DNA from 4 places in the Rhizobium sp. HT1-10 genome. Region 2 is predicted to be linked to each of the others. Evidence: predicted binding sites of a transcription regulator. Region 2 holds the regulator's gene; each other region holds the start of a gene.
The links. Region 2 encodes PhoB, which activates phosphate uptake and scavenging genes when phosphate is short. Its sites were predicted from a motif close to TGTCATNNANCTGTCAT; they were not measured.

Region 1 (4,200 bases), 400 kb from region 2:
ACGGGCGCGTGCTGTTGTCGCTGCCGGCCGATCTTGCCGAACAGATCATGGCAAGCGAACTATTTGCCAGCCGCCGCGACGAGGCGGAGATCCGCCACATGACTTCGGCGCAGGCGGCCGAGTTGTGGGCGAATGCGGCCAGCGACATCTGAAGGACCTCGGCGGCAGCGGGATCTCTTGCACCCCGCAGCCGCCTAGCGGGTCGTCCCGCGCGCGATCAGCGTGAAATCCAGGGCGGTTTTCGGCGACAGACCTTCGCCCGCGATGGCGCGCACCAGCATGTCGGCTGCCTGGAAACCGAGATCGAAACGCGGCATGTGGACCGTCGTCAGCGGCGGATGGGTGGAGGCGGAAAACTCCAGATTGTTGACGCCGCATATGCCGAGGTCCTCGGGCACGCGAATGCCGCGACGCTGGCATTCGAAGAGGACGCCCAGCGCCAGATCGTCATTCTGGCAAAGCACGGCATCGATATCAGGCGCGCGGTCCAGCAACTCCGAAAACAGCTTGCAGCCGAGCGCGACGCTGGTCGGGCGCGCCTCGTGAATGACCAGCGCCGAATCAAGAGCCCCTTCCGAACGCAGAACATTCTCGTATCCCTTCAGGCGCTGGCGGACCCGGACGTCCGGGCAGCCGCCGATCAGGGCGATACGGCGATAGCCGCGCGACCATAAATAGCGGGTGGCCGCTTCGCCGGCCGACATATGCCTGACGGTCATCACCATCTGGCCGGGTTCCTGGCTGTGATCGAGGATATAGGCAATGGGACAGGGGGCACTGGCCGCGGTGGCGGCGGTTTCTTCGCAGGACTCCGTTCCGACGAAAATCATGCCTGCCGGGTTTTGGGCGAGGAAACTGCGGACCTGTTCCAGCTCGTTTTCGCCGCTGTACATGGTGTTGGCATATTGCGTCTGCAGACCGGTGTCGCGGATGCGGGCTTCGATACCGCACATGATGTCGGCAAGGATCTGGGTGTTGATCGCCGGCGCCAGGACGGCAATGATGCCGCTGTGCCGACCCGCCAGCGCACGCGCCGCAAGATCCGGCACATAGCCCATCTCCTTGATCACCTGCAGGATGTCGCGACGGAGATCGACGGACACCTTGTCTGGATCTCGCAGGGCGCGCGAGACAGTGATTGCGCTGACGCCCACCCTTTCCGCCACGTCGCTCAGCCTCACGCGCGATCGCTTGTTTCGCCGCGTTGCCGCTTCCGTTCCGGTCCGTTTTAAAACCATGCACCCATCCATGCCATGCCGACGTTGCGCTTGCCAGTGTGCAGCGCCCAGTCGGCTTTTCAATACGCATGCAAGCTTTTTTGGATCACCGTGACAGCAGCCTGCCGGCTTCGAAGTTTCACGCACCACCTGGATCAGTGGCATATGTCGAGTTTCGCATTTGTATCGGATCGTCACAATTTGTGTGCTGCCAGAGACGCTTTAGGACGGCAGGACGCTAGTTTTGTCTTTTTCGGCTGCTATATGCTGCCTCCATGGATACCAATCGGCTCTTGAAAATAAGCGTCTGGCTTTATGTGGCAGCTCTCGTCGCTCTGACGCTGGCGCATATTAACTGGCAGGCCGAGATTGGAAATCCCTTCGATATCTACCGCATCATCGCACTCTGTGCAGCAGGTTGCCTGGCGCGCGTCGCCTATCCGGACTCGCCCTCTTTCGCATTCCTGATGGTCATCGGCACCGTCTGCGCACTCGGCCTCGCCCATGTGGTCACGACAGGCGATGACGGTCGGCCGTTCGACATCATCATCGACATGGCGAGCGGCATGTGGGGCGTCGTTCTCGGCGGTGCAATCCGCAAGATCCGCCTCCCCTCGCCTTTTCGAACCACTGCCGCCGAATAGGCTCAACGCCTGTCGTTGCGCCTTCTCTGGCTGACCTCGCCGCCATTCCCGTACGTGGCTTGCCGCGCTGCGATTGCCGCGTGAGAGGTCGCTGAAGCCCGTCATCCAGCTATCACACAACCGCCCTAGAACCCGTGAGACCGACCGACTGCTGCAACCTGCGGGATGTTTCCATCGCGCAGGCAACGCCCGCTCGGCATCAGATTCCGGAGGATATCGAGACGATGACCATTTCCCTGAAGAGACTGCTGCTTTCCACCAGCCTGCTGGTGGCGGCAACCATCATGCCCGTTCACGCCGAGGACGCATCGTCGATGGCCGGTCCGTCACCGATTAGCAAAGGCCTTGTCGGCATCGGCCGTATTCCGGCCAACCAGCGCGATTCCTTCGGCGAGACTTTCGGCTCCGGCTCGGGCATGGCGATCGATCCTCAGAGCTGGACGCGCACCGCCGATGGCTACAAGGGTAGCCTCTGGCTGCTGCCGGACCGCGGCTACAATGTTGCCGGCACCACCGATTACCGCCCGCGCATCAACACCATCGACATCCAGCTGACACCCACCGCCCCCGGTGCTGCGCCGGTCGCCGGCAAGGAACAATCGGGCGTGGACGCAAAGCTGACGAAGACGATGCTGCTGCATGACGACAAGGGCGCCGACATGACCGGGCTCGACCCTTCGTCGGGCGTTCGCGCCGCAAGCGGTACACTGCCGATGCTGCCACAGGCCTCGAACGGCAAAATCTCGCTCGACAACGAAGCGATCGCGCGCCTTGCCGACGGCTCGATGCTGATCAGCGACGAATATGGCCCGAACATCTATCACTTTGCCGCCGACGGCCGTCTCGTATCGGCGACGCAGCCACCGGCCGCGCTGGTCCCGATGCGCAACGGCAAGCCGAATTTCGCCTCGAACAATCCCGGCCCCGGCGACAGCGCGCCCGACCCGAAGGACCCGCAGACCGGCCGGCAGAACAACCAGGGCCTCGAAGGCATGGCGCTGACGCCCGACGGCAAGACGCTGATCGCCGTGCTGCAGTCGGCGACCCGCCAGGACGGCGGCGACAGCAGCAGCACCCGCCAGAACACCCGCGCCCTCGTCTATGACGCCAGCGACGTCGATCACCTGAAGCTGATCCACGAATATGTAGTGCAGTTGCCGGTCTTCACCGATGCCAAGGGAAAGACGGCGGTGGCCGCCCAGAGCGAAATCGTCGCGCTGTCGCCGACCTCGTTCCTCATGCTCGCGCGCGACAGCAATAACGGCTACGGCCAGAAAGGCGACACCTCTCTCCACCGCGGGATCGACCTCGTCGACCTCTCCAAGGCCACCGACATCGCCGGCTCGGCCTTCGATGCCGACAAGCCCGTGGCGCCCAAGGGCGTGCTGGACCCATCGGTCACCCCGGCCACCCGGACGCCGTTCATCGACCTCAACGACGCGGCTGCGCTTGCCCGCTTCGGCCTTCACAACGGCGCCCCGAACGACCGCAACAATCTTTCGGAAAAATGGGAAGCGATGTCGCTTGCCAGCGTCCTCGACCAGAAACTCCCGGACGACTACTTCCTGTTCGTCGCCAACGACAACGACTTCCTGACCCAGGACGGCTTCCAGGTCGGCGCCGCCTACAAGGGCGACGGCGGCGCTGATGTCGACACCATGTTCCAGGTCTTCCAGGTCACCATTCCTGGCCTCTCCCGGAAATAAGGTCGCCCTGAAAGAGGACGGGCGGCACCACCGTCCGCCCTCTTCCAGCCTGCGCCCAAGGCCGCCCTTGCAGGCAGCCCGGCCACGCCTCGCAAAAAATCGGGACCAATCGATTTGGTCTTGTCTAACCAAAAACGCTGGTCTATGAAGACGCCGCTGGTCACGGAGTGTAGCGCAGTCTGGTAGCGCACCACGTTCGGGACGTGGGGGTCGAGTGTTCGAATCACTCCACTCCGACCAGTCTTAAAAACATCCCGAATTTCATTCCGACACACGCGAACTCTGTTCGCAGACGCTCAAAGCTGCCGGCATTGGTCCCGCGCTTGAGCTTCCTTCTGCAGGCGCAGCCAGGCTTGTTCCTTGGCGCGGAGCAGTCTCCTGATGCTTGCCAGCTCGGATGCGGAATGGGGTGCGTCGTCAGGCGCCGGGGCTTGATCTCGGACGTCGTTCATGGGCTTCTCCCTGATGGCGTGCTCTTGCGGCGCGCCTTATTTCAAGCGAATTCACACTTTCTTCTATTGCCGCGATCCGTCCTCCGGCGGCGCAGGCATAGGCTGGGCGACGAGCCCCTCGTTCAGAGCGCCCTTCCTTCGAAGGAGGCGAGCTGCAGCATGACCAGGGCATCGGCGCCAT
Region 2 (4,200 bases):
GCGCTCCGACTTCGTCGCCAATGCCAGCCATGAGCTGCGCACGCCGCTGGCCTCGCTGCGCGGCTTCATCGAGACGATCCAGGGCCCCGCCCGCAACGATCCGAAGGCCCAGGAGCGGTTCCTTGCCATCATGTTCGACCAGGCAACGCGCATGAGCCGTCTGGTCGACGACCTGCTGTCGCTGTCACGCCTCGAGCTGAAATCGCACCTGGCGCCGGACCAGAAGGTCGATCTCGTGCCGCTGCTCGGACATGTCCGGGATGCGCTGTTGCCGCTCGCCATGGATCTCGACGTCGCCATCAATCTCCACATGCCATCAGGCAAGGCGGAGGTCACCGGCGACCGCGACGAACTGGTGCAGGTGTTCGAGAATCTCATCGAGAATGCCTGCAAATACGGCCAGGAAGGAAAGCGTGTCGACGTGACGTTGCGCAATGCACCCGGAGAGCCGATCGAGGTTACCGTGTCTGATCGGGGTGGCGGTATCCCGGCGGAGCACGTGCCACGCTTGACGGAGCGCTTCTATCGCGTCAGCGTCGAAAACAGCCGCTCGAAAAAGGGTACAGGTCTGGGCTTGGCAATCGTCAAGCACATCCTTACGCGCCATCGGGCCCGCCTGATCGTGAAATCGGAAGTGGGTCGCGGCACCGATTTCACAGTCCGCTTCTGACGGTGCCGGACGAGTAAAAGTTTAGTTATTGGATCACCTTGTAAATCAGTGATTTAGCCTGTCATAATTGTTTCATTGCCCTGACATAAAAGGGCGTGGATTAGCCCGATAACAAAGAAGGCCTCGAATAGGCGAATTGCGATGTCGTCGCCGCGACGAGCAGACCAGCTTCCCTTGACGCCCTTCAATTTGAGGATAGAAACATGGCTTCGACACATATTCATTCAGCTTATGACGAAGATCTTAAGTTCCTGACGCGCCGCATCTCCGAAATGGGCGGTCTGGCAGAACAGATGGTTGGCGAATCCGTTCGGGCGTTGGTCAATGGCGACGTCGGTCTGGCCCAGAAGGTCATCTCCGACGACACGATTCTCGATCACGCCGAGCGCGAAGTCGGCGACAAGGCGATCCTGACCATTGCCCGTCGCCAGCCGATGGCCGCCGACCTCCGCGAAATCATGGGCTCGATCCGTATCGCAGCCGATCTGGAGCGCGTCGGCGATCTTGGCAAGAACACAGCCAAGCGCGTCTTGGCCGTGCAGGGCACCGGCGTACCGCGCAGCCTGGGCCGCGGCATCGAGCATCTCTCCGAACTGGCATTGGTCCAGCTCAAGGAAGTCCTCGACGTCTACACCACCCGTTCGCCCGACAAGGCCGTCTCCATCCGCGAGCGCGACGAGGAAATCGACGCGATGTACACCTCGCTGTTCCGCGAGATGCTCACCTACATGATGGAAGATCCGCGCAACATCACCACCTGCACGCATCTGCTGTTCTGCGCCAAGAACATCGAACGCATCGGCGACCACGCGACCAACATTGCGGAAACCATCTTCTACATGGCGACCGGCGCACTGCCCGAGGGCGACCGCCCGAAGGACGACACTGCCAATACCGTCGGCGCGATGACGGAATAAGCCCAAAAGGCTGTTGAAGGAGAGCGGGCCCCATGGTTCCGAGAGTTGCCGTCGTTGAAGACGAAGAAGCGCTCAGCGTCTTGCTGCGTTATAATCTCGAGGCTGAAGGCTTCGAGGTCGACACGATCCTGAGGGGCGATGAAGCCGAGATGCGCTTGCAGGAGCGCATCCCTGACCTCCTCATCCTCGACTGGATGCTGCCAGGCGTTTCCGGCATAGAGCTTTGCCGCCGGCTCCGGATGAAGCCGGAGACTGAGCGTCTGCCGATCATCATGCTGACGGCGCGGGGCGAAGAGAGCGAGCGCGTTCGAGGCCTTTCCACCGGTGCGGACGATTATGTGGTCAAGCCGTTCTCGACGCCTGAACTGATGGCACGCGTGCGCGCCATGCTGCGCCGCGCGCGTCCGGAAGTCCTGTCGAGCGTTCTTCGCTGCGGCGACATCGAGCTTGATCGCGAAACCCACCGCGTTCACCGCAAGAGCCGCGAAGTCCGGCTTGGGCCAACGGAATTCCGCCTGCTGGAGTTCCTGATGACCTCGCCTAGCCGCGTATTTTCTCGCTCGCAGTTGCTCGATGGCGTCTGGGGCCATGACATTTATGTCGACGAGCGGACTGTCGACGTCCATGTCGGGCGCCTGCGCAAGGCATTGAATTTCTCCAACATGCAGGACGTCATCCGCACCGTGCGCGGTGCCGGCTATTCGATGGAAGTCTGACGCACTACCAGCCATCAACAATTGGAAACGGGCCGCTTGGCCCGTTTTTTTATGGGTTCTCCGCGTTTGTCCAGGCGTTCAGGTCCTGCGCGAGGCGGCTTCCCTGCGGCGATGGCCCCAAGGCTCGAACTCGCTCCGTCCCAAACGCAAAACGGGCCTCGCGGCCCGTTTTCGTTATTCCTGACGGCCTTTGCCTAGCGGGCAGCGCGACGGCGCTCGTGGACCGGCTGATAGGCCATTTTCTGGTGATAGGTGCAGTATGGCGACTGGTCAGGCGATTCATGGCCGCAAAAATGGAAATCGTCCTTCAGCGGGTCGCCGACAGGCCACTTGCAGGTGCGCTCCGTCAGATCGGTGAGGCCGAGGCGGCGAGCGACCGGGACGACGGCGTTCGAGGTTGGGCGAAACTGCACGGGGGCCGTTGCGTCGAGCTCGGCGTCTTCCTTGACCATCGTAGCGCCTTCGGCACGAACGGTCGTGCGCGGGGCGGCAGGGCGGGTGCCGAAAGTGGTCGGACGGGCGGGTGCGACATTCCGCTTTGTCGAGCGTGCCGTCGAAGACGTGCCGCCGGCTTTCGCGCGCCCTGGCAGGCAAAGACGATGAACCTTGCCGATGACGGCGTTACGGCTGACGCCGCCCAGCTGCGCGGCGATCTGGCTGGCGCTCAAACCCTCGGCCCAAAGTTTCGTGAGCCTTTCGACGCGCTCGTCTGTCCAATTCATGCTTGTCTCCGACTGCGTTCCCAATGGCGGAATCCTTCGCCATTGCCTCGCATTCAATCGAGGCACAAAACGCTTTTAAATTGTGGTGACTAGGTCCGCCGCATTGCAGTCTAGTAATCAAGATTTAACCTAGTGTGAGGCTGACTCCGTGACAAGAGTCGCAGGAATCGCGGGGAATCGATTTCCGGGTTTTCCCCAACTTGCTGCCTAGTGTGATATTTCTGCAATAGCTTTATTACAGTCTCGAAGACCACATGAAACGCCATTTTCCGCAAGGCTAAAATCAACTATTCGTTGACCAATCCCCCGTTTGTTGACATCGTTCTGCGAAACGACAATAGTGCCCCGGCCGCCGCAAGGCGGCATTTTTCATTGCCGACGGCGGCTTTGCGGAACTGCAGCCGTCACGTCCTGATCGATCGAAGGAATAGCGCCATGGCTGAAGCCGCGCCACTCTATGACACCTACATGCGCGCACCCCTCAGGTTCGAGCGAGGCGAGGGCGTATGGCTGATCACGGAAACCGGCGAACGATATCTCGATTTCGGGGCTGGCGTTGCCGTTTCCTCGCTCGGCCATGGCCATCCGCATCTGGTGGGTGCGCTGAAGGCGCAGGCCGACAAGGTCTGGCATCTGTCGAACCTCTATGAGGTTCCCGGCCAGGAAATGCTTGCCAAGCGGCTGACCGACGCGACCTTCGCCGACAAGGTGTTCTTCACCAACTCCGGTGCGGAAGCGCTAGAATGCGCCATCAAGACGGCCCGCCGCTACCAGTTTTCCAAGGGCCATCCGGAAAAATTCCACATCATCACCTTCGAGGGTGCCTTCCACGGCCGGACCCTGGCGACCATCGCTGCCGGCGGCCAGGAAAAATATCTCGAGGGCTTCGGCCCGAAGGCCCCCGGCTTCGACCAGGTGCCGTTCGGCGATCTCGAAGCGGTCAAGGCTGCCATTATCGAGGCCACGGCAGGCATCCTGATCGAACCGGTGCAGGGCGAGGGCGGTGTCCGCCCGGTCGCCAAGGAATTCATGGTGGCCCTCCGCGAACTCTGCGACGAGCACGGGCTGCTGCTGATCCTCGACGAGGTGCAGTCGGGCGTCGGCCGCTCCGGCAAGTTCTTTTCGCATGAATGGTCGGGCATCACGCCTGATATCATGGCCGTCGCCAAGGGCAT
Region 3 (4,200 bases), on a different contig from region 2:
CGCTGAAGCCTTGCCGTGGCTCGCGCTGGCGCGATCGTGGCCTAACGCCCGTGCAGATCTCCCGCCCATCGCCCGTGCAGCTTAGGGATAGATAGACGTCACAGCTTGTCCGTGCCTTGTGGGCATGGTTGGCTGCGCAACTTTGACGTGACCTGAAGGAAAAAAGGCGGCCGCTCTCTCGATGGCAGGCTGCCGTCGCTTGCCGATGCAGCCCGCACCGGCAAGCGAGCCGGAATCAGAAGACCTGGCGCAGGATGACGTAGAGAACGAAGGCGATGGCAATCGACACCGGCAGGGTCAGGACCCAGGCGGCCAGCATGTTGCGAACCGTCGACCATTGCAGGCCCGAGCCGTTGGCAGCCATGGTGCCGGCCACGCCAGATGACAGGACGTGGGTGGTGGAGACAGGCAGTCCGAAGTGGTCGGCGGCGCCGATGGTGACCATGGCGACGACTTCGGCGACGCCGCCCTGGCCGTAGGTCAGGTGCGTCTTGCCGATCTTCTCGCCGACAGTGACGACGATCCGCCGCCAGCCGATCATCGTGCCGAGACCGAGGGCGAGCGCAACAGCGACCTTGACCCAGGTGGGGATGAACTTCGTCGCGTTGTCGACGGCCTTGTGATAGGCGGTGACGGCGCCGAGATCCTGCTCTTCCATCGGCAGGAGCTTCTTCTTGTCGATCAGCTTCAGCGCTTCGCCGATCAGGTAGATATCGTTGCGGACGTTGCCGACCATGTTCTGGGGCACGGCTTCCAGCGTCGGGAAGGCGGCGACCTCCTGGCTGGTCTGGTGAATGAACTGCTGCAGCGACGGCGTCGTGGCGTCGTTCCAGGTCCTCGTCTTGACGGCATCCGAGACGGCGGCCTTGGCATCGGAAACGGTGATGCCTGGCTTGACGTATTTTCCAAGCGCTGTCTCGACCTGTGCCGAGGCAGACTTGTAGGCCTCGAGGTAGTTCACGTCAGGCGTTCGGTTGAGGGCGAAGGCGGTGGGAACGAGACCGATCAAGATCAGCATGATCAGGCCCATGCCCTTCTGGCCGTCGTTGGAACCGTGGGCGAAGCTGACGCCGGTGCATGTGAAGATCAGCAGGCCGCGTATCCAGAGCGGTGGGGGCCTGTTGGTCTTCGGTTCTTCATAGAGCGCCTTGTTCTTGATGAAGAGCTTCATGGCGAGCAGCAGAATGGCGGAGAAGCCGAAGCCGATCACCGGCGAGATCAGCAGCGACAGGCCAATATTGGTCGCCTGTGACCAGTCTACACCGCTGGTCGCGCTGCCGGCGGGCGCCATGAACTGATTGGCAAGGCCGACACCGATGATCGAGCCGACCAGCGTGTGGGAACTCGACGACGGCAGGCCGAGATACCAAGTGCCGAGGTTCCAGATGATTGCAGCGCTTAAAAGCGCGAAGACCATGGCAAGGCCGGAGCCCGATCCGACCTGAAGGATGAGCTCGACAGGCAGTAGTGCCAAAATGCCGAAGGCAACGGCGCCGGAGGAGGTCAGAACGCCGAGAAAATTGAAAAAGCCGGACCAGATGACAGCAAGTTCCGCAGGCATGGAGCGGGTATAGATGACGGTTGCCACCGCGTTGGCGGTATCGTGGAAGCCGTTGACGAACTCGAAGCCGAGGGCGATCAGCAGCGCCAAGCCGAGAAATATCCATGGAACGGCGGCGGCGGAGGTCAGATCGCGGCTGAGGGCGTAACCCACATAGCCGAGGCCGCCGAGAAGGACGACCGCGATCAGCGGGAGGAACCACTTGCCCGAGCCGTTGGCCTTGTCCAAGGGATGGGCCACGCCGCTCTGGGTGTGGTCTGCGCTCATATCCACCATAACTGCACTCCGGCTGCAATAATTACCAATCGTCAATAAGGCGGCTGTGTGAAGGTCTGGTGACACGCGGTGTTTGCAGAGGGTGGCGTGGGCATAGGCGGACGGAGGCTGATCTGTCACATTCCTGTCGCCATCTCCTGTTCCAGTCTGTTCGGCCAACCAAGGAAACGCTCAAATGTCCGATCATCAAGACCAGCTTCGCCGTATCAAAGACGAAATTGCCGACAGCTTCGATGAAGAGCTGGAAATGCAGATGGAAGAGGATCGGCTCGACGAACTTGTTGCCGAAGGCATGATAGAGCCGGCCGAAGCAACGCTCGAGCGCAAGGTCTACTTTCGCGAGCTCTTCCGTCTGCAGCATGAACTGGTGCGGCTTCAGGACTGGGTTCAATACAAGAAGCTGAAAGTCGCGGTCATTTTCGAAGGCCGCGATTCCGCCGGCAAGGGTGGCGCCATCAAGCGTGTGACGCAGCGTCTCAATCCGCGCGTCTGCCGTACCGTCGCCCTGCCCGCTCCAACCGAGCGCGAGCGCAGTCAGTGGTACTTTCAGCGTTATGTGGCGCATCTCCCGACAGCGGGCGAAATGGTGCTGTTCGACCGCAGCTGGTACAACCGTGCCGGCGTCGAGCGGGTGATGGGCTTCTGCACACCAGACGAGCTGGAGGAGTTCTTCCGCTCTGTGCCCGAATTCGAGCGCATGCTCGTCCGATCCGGCATCATCCTGATCAAATACTGGTTCTCCATCACCGACGAGGAGCAGGAATTCCGCTTCAAGATGCGGATACACGATCCGCTGAAGCAGTGGAAACTTTCGCCAATGGACATGGAAAGCCGCGTCCATTGGGAAGAGTACACGAAGGCCAAGGAAGAAATGCTGGCCCGTACCCACACCGAGAGTGCCCCATGGTGGGTCGTTCAGGCCGTCGACAAGAAAAGGGCGCGCCTCAACTGTATTGCCCATCTCCTGAAGCAGATCCCCTATGAGGACGTGCCGAAATCACAGGTCGAGCTGCCCGGCCGCATCCGGCACGAAGACTATGAACGGGCGCCGGTGCCGGCAGAAATGTATGTGCCGGAAATCTACTGAGCTTCAAACGACAGTGCCCGGCGAGCGATAGATCGTCGGGCAGCCTTTTTTTCAAAGCAGCTGCGAGGTCAGCTTGCGTCGCTACAAGCGCGACGGCGGCGCTCACGCAGCGACGCGCCGACGGCTTAGGCCTTGGCGTTTGTCGCGGCTGCAGCCGGCTTAGCTCGCACTCGCCTGGGCTTTGGCGCAGCGGCTACCTTGTCCTTGGTCGCGATCGATGGAGCAACCTCGACCTCCTGGATTTCCTGATGGTCTTCAGGTGCGACCTGATCCAGTCGGTGCTTGATCGCCAGCGCATAGATCGTGTTCAAGACATTGCCGTCGCGCAAATCCGGATCGCTCAAAGCAAGCAGCGAGGCCCGAACTATCTTTTTGCTGCTGGTCTTGCCGCATTCCTTCTGGACGAATTCGTAGAGCGCGCCGTCGCTGAGGCCAGAAGTGGCTCCATCCACCAATGCGTGATAAACTTTCTTTTTCTCGCCCAATTGGACCCCCTAACGTCGAGTTGCATGAAAATTGCTGTATAATTTGAGTGCGGCAGCATCTTTTGTCATTTGACTGTCATAAACAATCCCGCCTGCTTATATTAGCATATTTATGCAGTCATCGGAGCTATGTCCTTGTCTGGCTACTTTGCGGGGCTCGAAATGCGACCATAAGATCAGGCCTCAGACGTCCGCCGCCACGGTACCTATTGTCATGTGAATATTGCTAGTGGCGGTGGCGCTGGGAACGATCGAGCGCCGCAGGCAGATGCGGAGGCAAAAACAACGCAGGGCAAAGTGAAATTGAGCATGGCGTTGCAAGCCTTTGTGGCGACGGCAGCGATAATCGCCGCATGGTCGAAATTGACAGGTCGACTACTCGATATTCTAACGGCCAGCGCTATTTCCAGACGCGGATCATCCAAACATAACGGCCAGCGATCTGACGAAGTGTCTGTCGCAACCGGCCGGTGTCGGGCGAGAGACAGGATCAAGGGACAAAGGGAACATCATGCTGAAAACAATCACCATCGCCGCGTCACTCGCGGCCTTCACCGCCACCGGCGCAAGTGCCGCAGACGTTGTCGTGTCGTCGAAGATCGATACCGAGGGCACGCTGCTCGGTAACATCATCCTTCTGTCCCTCAACGCGGCCGGCATCAAGGCGCAGGATCGCATCGCGCTCGGGACTACCCCGGTGCTGCGCAAGGCTATCACCGCGGGCGAAATCGACATCTACGCGGAATATACGGGCAATGCCGGTTTCTTCTTCAACAAGGCCGACGATGCCG
Region 4 (4,200 bases), on a different contig from region 2:
GTGCCAGTAGATCGAGGCGAAGGTGTAGAACAGCGCATGGCTGGCCTGCTGGATCGATACGCCGATCATCGTCAGCAGCAGTTGCGGATTACGCAGCGCATTGCCGATCGGCGGTGCCTTGATATCCAACGGATGGCCGCGGCGGCGGGTCGGGCCGATTCTTGGGCAGTAGAGCGCCATCAGCGTCGTCAGCACGAAGCCGACGACCATCAGCGGCGGCACCATGCTGCCGCCGAAAGCGCCGATCAATTGGCCGCCGATCAGTGTCGAGACGATGAAGGCGATCGAGCCCCAGACGCGCGTCGACCCGTAGTCGATGCCCCATCGCCGGACGCCGGATATCGTGATCGATTCGACCACCGGCAGATAGGGCGCATAGGTCGCGCCCTGCAGCGCGTAGACCAGCAGCACGGTGGTGAAGTCATTGGCCCAGAACAGCGCGATCGCCGTCAGCAGCGACAATCCGCCGGACCAGAGGAGTACATAGGCGCGCTCCTTCATCCGATCGGCAAACAGCGCCACGACCGGAGCCACCAGCACGCGCACGACCATCGGCACGGCAAGGATGATGCCGATCTCGTGGTCGGTGAAATTCAATGTCGCGAGCCAGACCGGGAAGAACGGCAAAGCGATGCCGTTGACGATCAGCGGCGCGCAATAGGACAAGGCGCTGCGCAGCCGGAAATAGGGAGGCGCGCGCCCGGCTGGCGAGGGAATTGATGCGGGAATCATGGCATTGCCTGAAGGGGAACTATGATTCCCTTATCATGCAGAGGCCCAGTCGCCTACGCCAAGGATGGCGTGGCTCCGAAAACGTTTCCAGAAAGACGGTCGGCGTTACTCCGCTGCCGTCATGCCCGAGCCTGCTTTGGCTTCCGCTATCAGCAGCGCAAGGTCCATCGTCGGACGCGATGCAGCGCGCTCCGGCCTAGCGTCGCTAAGGGCCGCCGGCTTCGCATCGAGAATCTCGCGCCAGGTGATCAGCTCGAAGCTGCCATCCTGGTGCTCGGCGACAGCCGTGCAGCTCTCCACCCAGTCGCCGGTGTTGATGTAGCACAGGCCATCGATGTCTTCGATGACAGCGTGGTGGATATGTCCGCAGATAACCCCGTCCGCATGGTTGCGCTTGGCCTCTTCGGCAACGACCCGCTGGAACTCGCCGATGAAGTTCACGGCGTGCTTGACCTGCTGCTTGGCCCATGCCGAGAACGACCAATAGGGCATGCCGAGCTTGCGGCGGATGGCGGCAAGCGCGATGTTAAGGACGATCGCCACGTCATAGGCCCAGTCGCCGAGATAGGCGAGCAGCCGGGCGTTGCGCACCACGACATCGAACTCGTCGCCGTGCAGAACGAGATAGGTGCGGCCATCGGCGGTCGTGTGGATCGCCCGTTCGGCGACCTCGATGCCGCCGAAATGGGTGCCGGGGAAATCACGCAGGAATTCGTCGTGGTTGCCGGGGATGTAGACGATCCGCGTGCCCTTGCGCGCCTTGCGCAGGATCTTCTGGACGACATCGTTGCAATCCTGCGGCCAGTACCAGCTGCGCTTCAAACGCCAGCCGTCGATGATGTCACCGACCAGATAGATCGTGTCAGCCTCATGGTAGCGCAGGAAATCGAGCAGATAGTCCGCCTTGGCCGCCTTCGACCCCAGGTGAACGTCGGAAATGAACAGGGTTCGGAAGTGTCGAGTGTCCATCAATTTCTTCACGAGCATGATGCCCGTGTCCCAAGCTTCGCTAGGGCGGGAATAATCAGACTCGTGTTTCAGGATGATGACATCAAGCCAAATGCCCACTCATCCGCCGGCGCGCAGACTCGGCAGAATCTTCCGCGTCCGCCACAATTCCGTACTGTGCACCTCGGAGGATTGTTGTATGCAGTGACGCAAAATCGTCAGACGAAATTGGAATGGAGCAGCGTGATGGACCCGCAGGACGCATCGAAGGCACAGAAAAACATGACCAGCGGTGACCTCGACGAACAGGCGCTTTTCTTCCACCGCTATCCCCGTCCGGGCAAGCTGGAGATCCAGGCGACCAAGCCGCTCGGCAACCAGCGCGACCTCGCGCTCGCCTATTCGCCGGGCGTTGCCGCCCCCTGTCTCGCCATCCGCGACAATCCTGAAATGGCCGCCGAATACACCTCGCGCGCCAATCTTGTCGCCGTGATATCGAACGGCACAGCCGTTCTCGGCCTCGGCAATATCGGCCCGCTGGCCTCCAAGCCGGTCATGGAAGGCAAGGCCGTCCTGTTCAAGAAGTTCGCCGGCATCGACGTCTTCGACATCGAAATCGAGGCCCCGACCGTCGACGAGATGGTCTCGACGATCTCGGCGCTGGAGCCGACCTTCGGCGGTATCAATCTCGAGGACATCAAGGCACCCGAATGCTTCGACGTCGAGCGCCGCCTGCGCGAGAAGATGAAGATCCCGGTCTTCCACGACGACCAGCACGGCACCGCCATCATCGTCGCTGCCGCCATTCTCAACGGCCTCGAGCTCGCCGGCAAGACCATCGACAACGTCAAGATCGTGGCTTCAGGCGCCGGTGCCGCAGCCCTTGCCTGCCTCAACCTGCTGGTCATCCTCGGTGCCAAGCGCGAAAACATCTGGGTCCACGACATCGAGGGCCTCGTCTACACCGACCGCAACGTGCTGATGGACGAATGGAAATCCGTCTACGCGCAGCCGAGCGACAAGCGGACGCTGGCCGAATCGATCGGCGGCGCCGATGTCTTCCTCGGCCTGTCGGCCGCCGGCGTGCTGAAGCCGGAGCTGCTCGCGCAGATGGCCGACAAGCCGCTGATCATGGCGCTCGCCAACCCCAATCCCGAAATCATGCCGGAACTCGCCCGCGCCGCCCGGCCGGACGCGATGATCTGCACCGGGCGCTCGGATTTCCCCAACCAGGTCAACAACGTCCTCTGCTTCCCCTACATCTTCCGTGGTGCCCTCGATTGCGGCGCGACGACGATCAACGAGGAAATGAAGATGGCCGCGGTGCGCGCCATCGCAGCCCTTGCCCGCGAGGCACCGTCCGACGTCGCCGCCCGCGCCTATACCGGCGAGACGCCGATCTTCGGACCGGAATACCTGATCCCCTCGCCCTTCGACCCGCGCCTGATCCTGCGCATCGCGCCTGCCGTCGCCAAGGCCGCCGAAGAGAGCGGCGTCGCGCTGCGTCCGATCACCGATTTCGATGCCTATCTCGACACGCTGAACCGCTTCGTCTTCCGCTCCGGCTTCGTCATGAAGCCGATCTTCGCCGCCGCCAAGCTGTCCCAGCCGAAGCGCGTAGTATTCTCCGAAGGCGAAGACGAGCGCGTCCTGCGTGCCGCCCAGGTACTGCTGGAGGAAGGCACGGCGGTGCCGATCCTGATCGGCCGCCCCAACGTCATCGAGACGCGCCTCAAGCGCTACGGCCTGAAGATCCGCCCGCACACCGATTTCGAAGTCATCAATCCGGAAGACGATCCGCGCTTCCGCGACTATGCCGATCTCTATTTCTCGCTGGTCGGCCGAAGCGGCGTCATCCCGGAGGCAGCCCGCACGATCGTCAGAACCAACACCAGCGTGATCGGCGCCCTGGCGCTGAAGCGTGGCGATGCCGACGCTCTGATCTGCGGGCTGGAAGGCCGTTACGAACGTCATCTGCGCGTGGTGCGCCAGATCATCGGCAAGCGGCCAAACGTCCGCGACTTCTCGGCCATGAGCCTGCTGATCTCGCAGCGCGGGAACACGTTCTACACGGATACCTACGTCAACTTTAACCCGACTGCCGAGGAAATCGCTGAATCGACGGTGCTGGCGGCCGAGGAAATCCGCCGCTTCGGCATCACGCCACGCGCGGCCCTGGTCTCGCACTCCAACTTCGGGTCGCGCGAATCGGAAAGCGCCACCAAGATGCGCAATGCGCTGCGGCTGATCCGGCTTGCCGCCCCTGAGCTCGAAGTCGATGGCGAAATGCACGGCGACAGTGCGATCTCCGAGCATCTGCGCCGCCGCGTGATGCCTGACACCACGCTGTCGGACGAGGCGAACCTGCTGGTGTTCCCGACGCTGGATGCGGCCAACATCACCCTTGGTGTCGTCAAGGAAATGACCGATGGTCTGCATGTCGGACCAATCCTCCTTGGAACGGCTTTGCCGGCGCATATCCTGTCGCCGTCGGTGACGTCGCGCGGCGTCGTCAACATG

Region 1: VH564_RS02150 (esterase-like activity of phytase family protein) is a predicted target of PhoB. The motif match lies at 1,961-1,977, and genes of this name have one in related genera.
Region 3: VH564_RS14290 (inorganic phosphate transporter) is a predicted target of PhoB. The motif match lies at 1,886-1,902, and genes of this name have one in related genera.
Region 4: VH564_RS15160 (UDP-2,3-diacylglucosamine diphosphatase) is a predicted target of PhoB. The motif match lies at 1,767-1,783, and genes of this name have one in related genera.

What each region holds. Positions count from the first base shown of each region.
Region 1 is NZ_JBCEBQ010000001.1:438,078-442,277, reverse strand. It holds gene cysN (sulfate adenylyltransferase subunit CysN) at 1-152, shown strand, start outside; gene VH564_RS02160 (LacI family DNA-binding transcriptional regulator) at 195-1,238, opposite strand; gene VH564_RS02155 (hypothetical protein) at 1,493-1,861, shown strand; gene VH564_RS02150 (esterase-like activity of phytase family protein) at 2,086-3,567, shown strand; tRNA gene VH564_RS02145 (tRNA-Pro) at 3,731-3,807, shown strand; gene VH564_RS02140 (hypothetical protein) at 3,864-4,019, opposite strand; gene VH564_RS02135 (hypothetical protein) at 4,142-4,200, opposite strand, start outside.
Region 2 is NZ_JBCEBQ010000001.1:37,707-41,906, forward strand. It holds gene phoR (phosphate regulon sensor histidine kinase PhoR) at 1-670, shown strand, start outside; gene phoU (phosphate signaling complex protein PhoU) at 874-1,587, shown strand; gene phoB (phosphate regulon transcriptional regulator PhoB) at 1,620-2,303, shown strand; gene VH564_RS00190 (GcrA family cell cycle regulator) at 2,498-3,025, opposite strand; gene VH564_RS00195 (aspartate aminotransferase family protein) at 3,461-4,200, shown strand, end outside.
Region 3 is NZ_JBCEBQ010000004.1:562,359-566,558, reverse strand. It holds gene VH564_RS14290 (inorganic phosphate transporter) at 236-1,828, opposite strand; gene ppk2 (polyphosphate kinase 2) at 2,013-2,924, shown strand; gene VH564_RS14280 (hypothetical protein) at 3,050-3,409, opposite strand; gene osmF (glycine betaine ABC transporter substrate-binding protein OsmF) at 3,921-4,200, shown strand, end outside.
Region 4 is NZ_JBCEBQ010000005.1:153,427-157,626, reverse strand. It holds gene VH564_RS15165 (MFS transporter) at 1-732, opposite strand, end outside; gene VH564_RS15160 (UDP-2,3-diacylglucosamine diphosphatase) at 838-1,719, opposite strand; gene VH564_RS15155 (NADP-dependent malic enzyme) at 1,927-4,200, shown strand, end outside.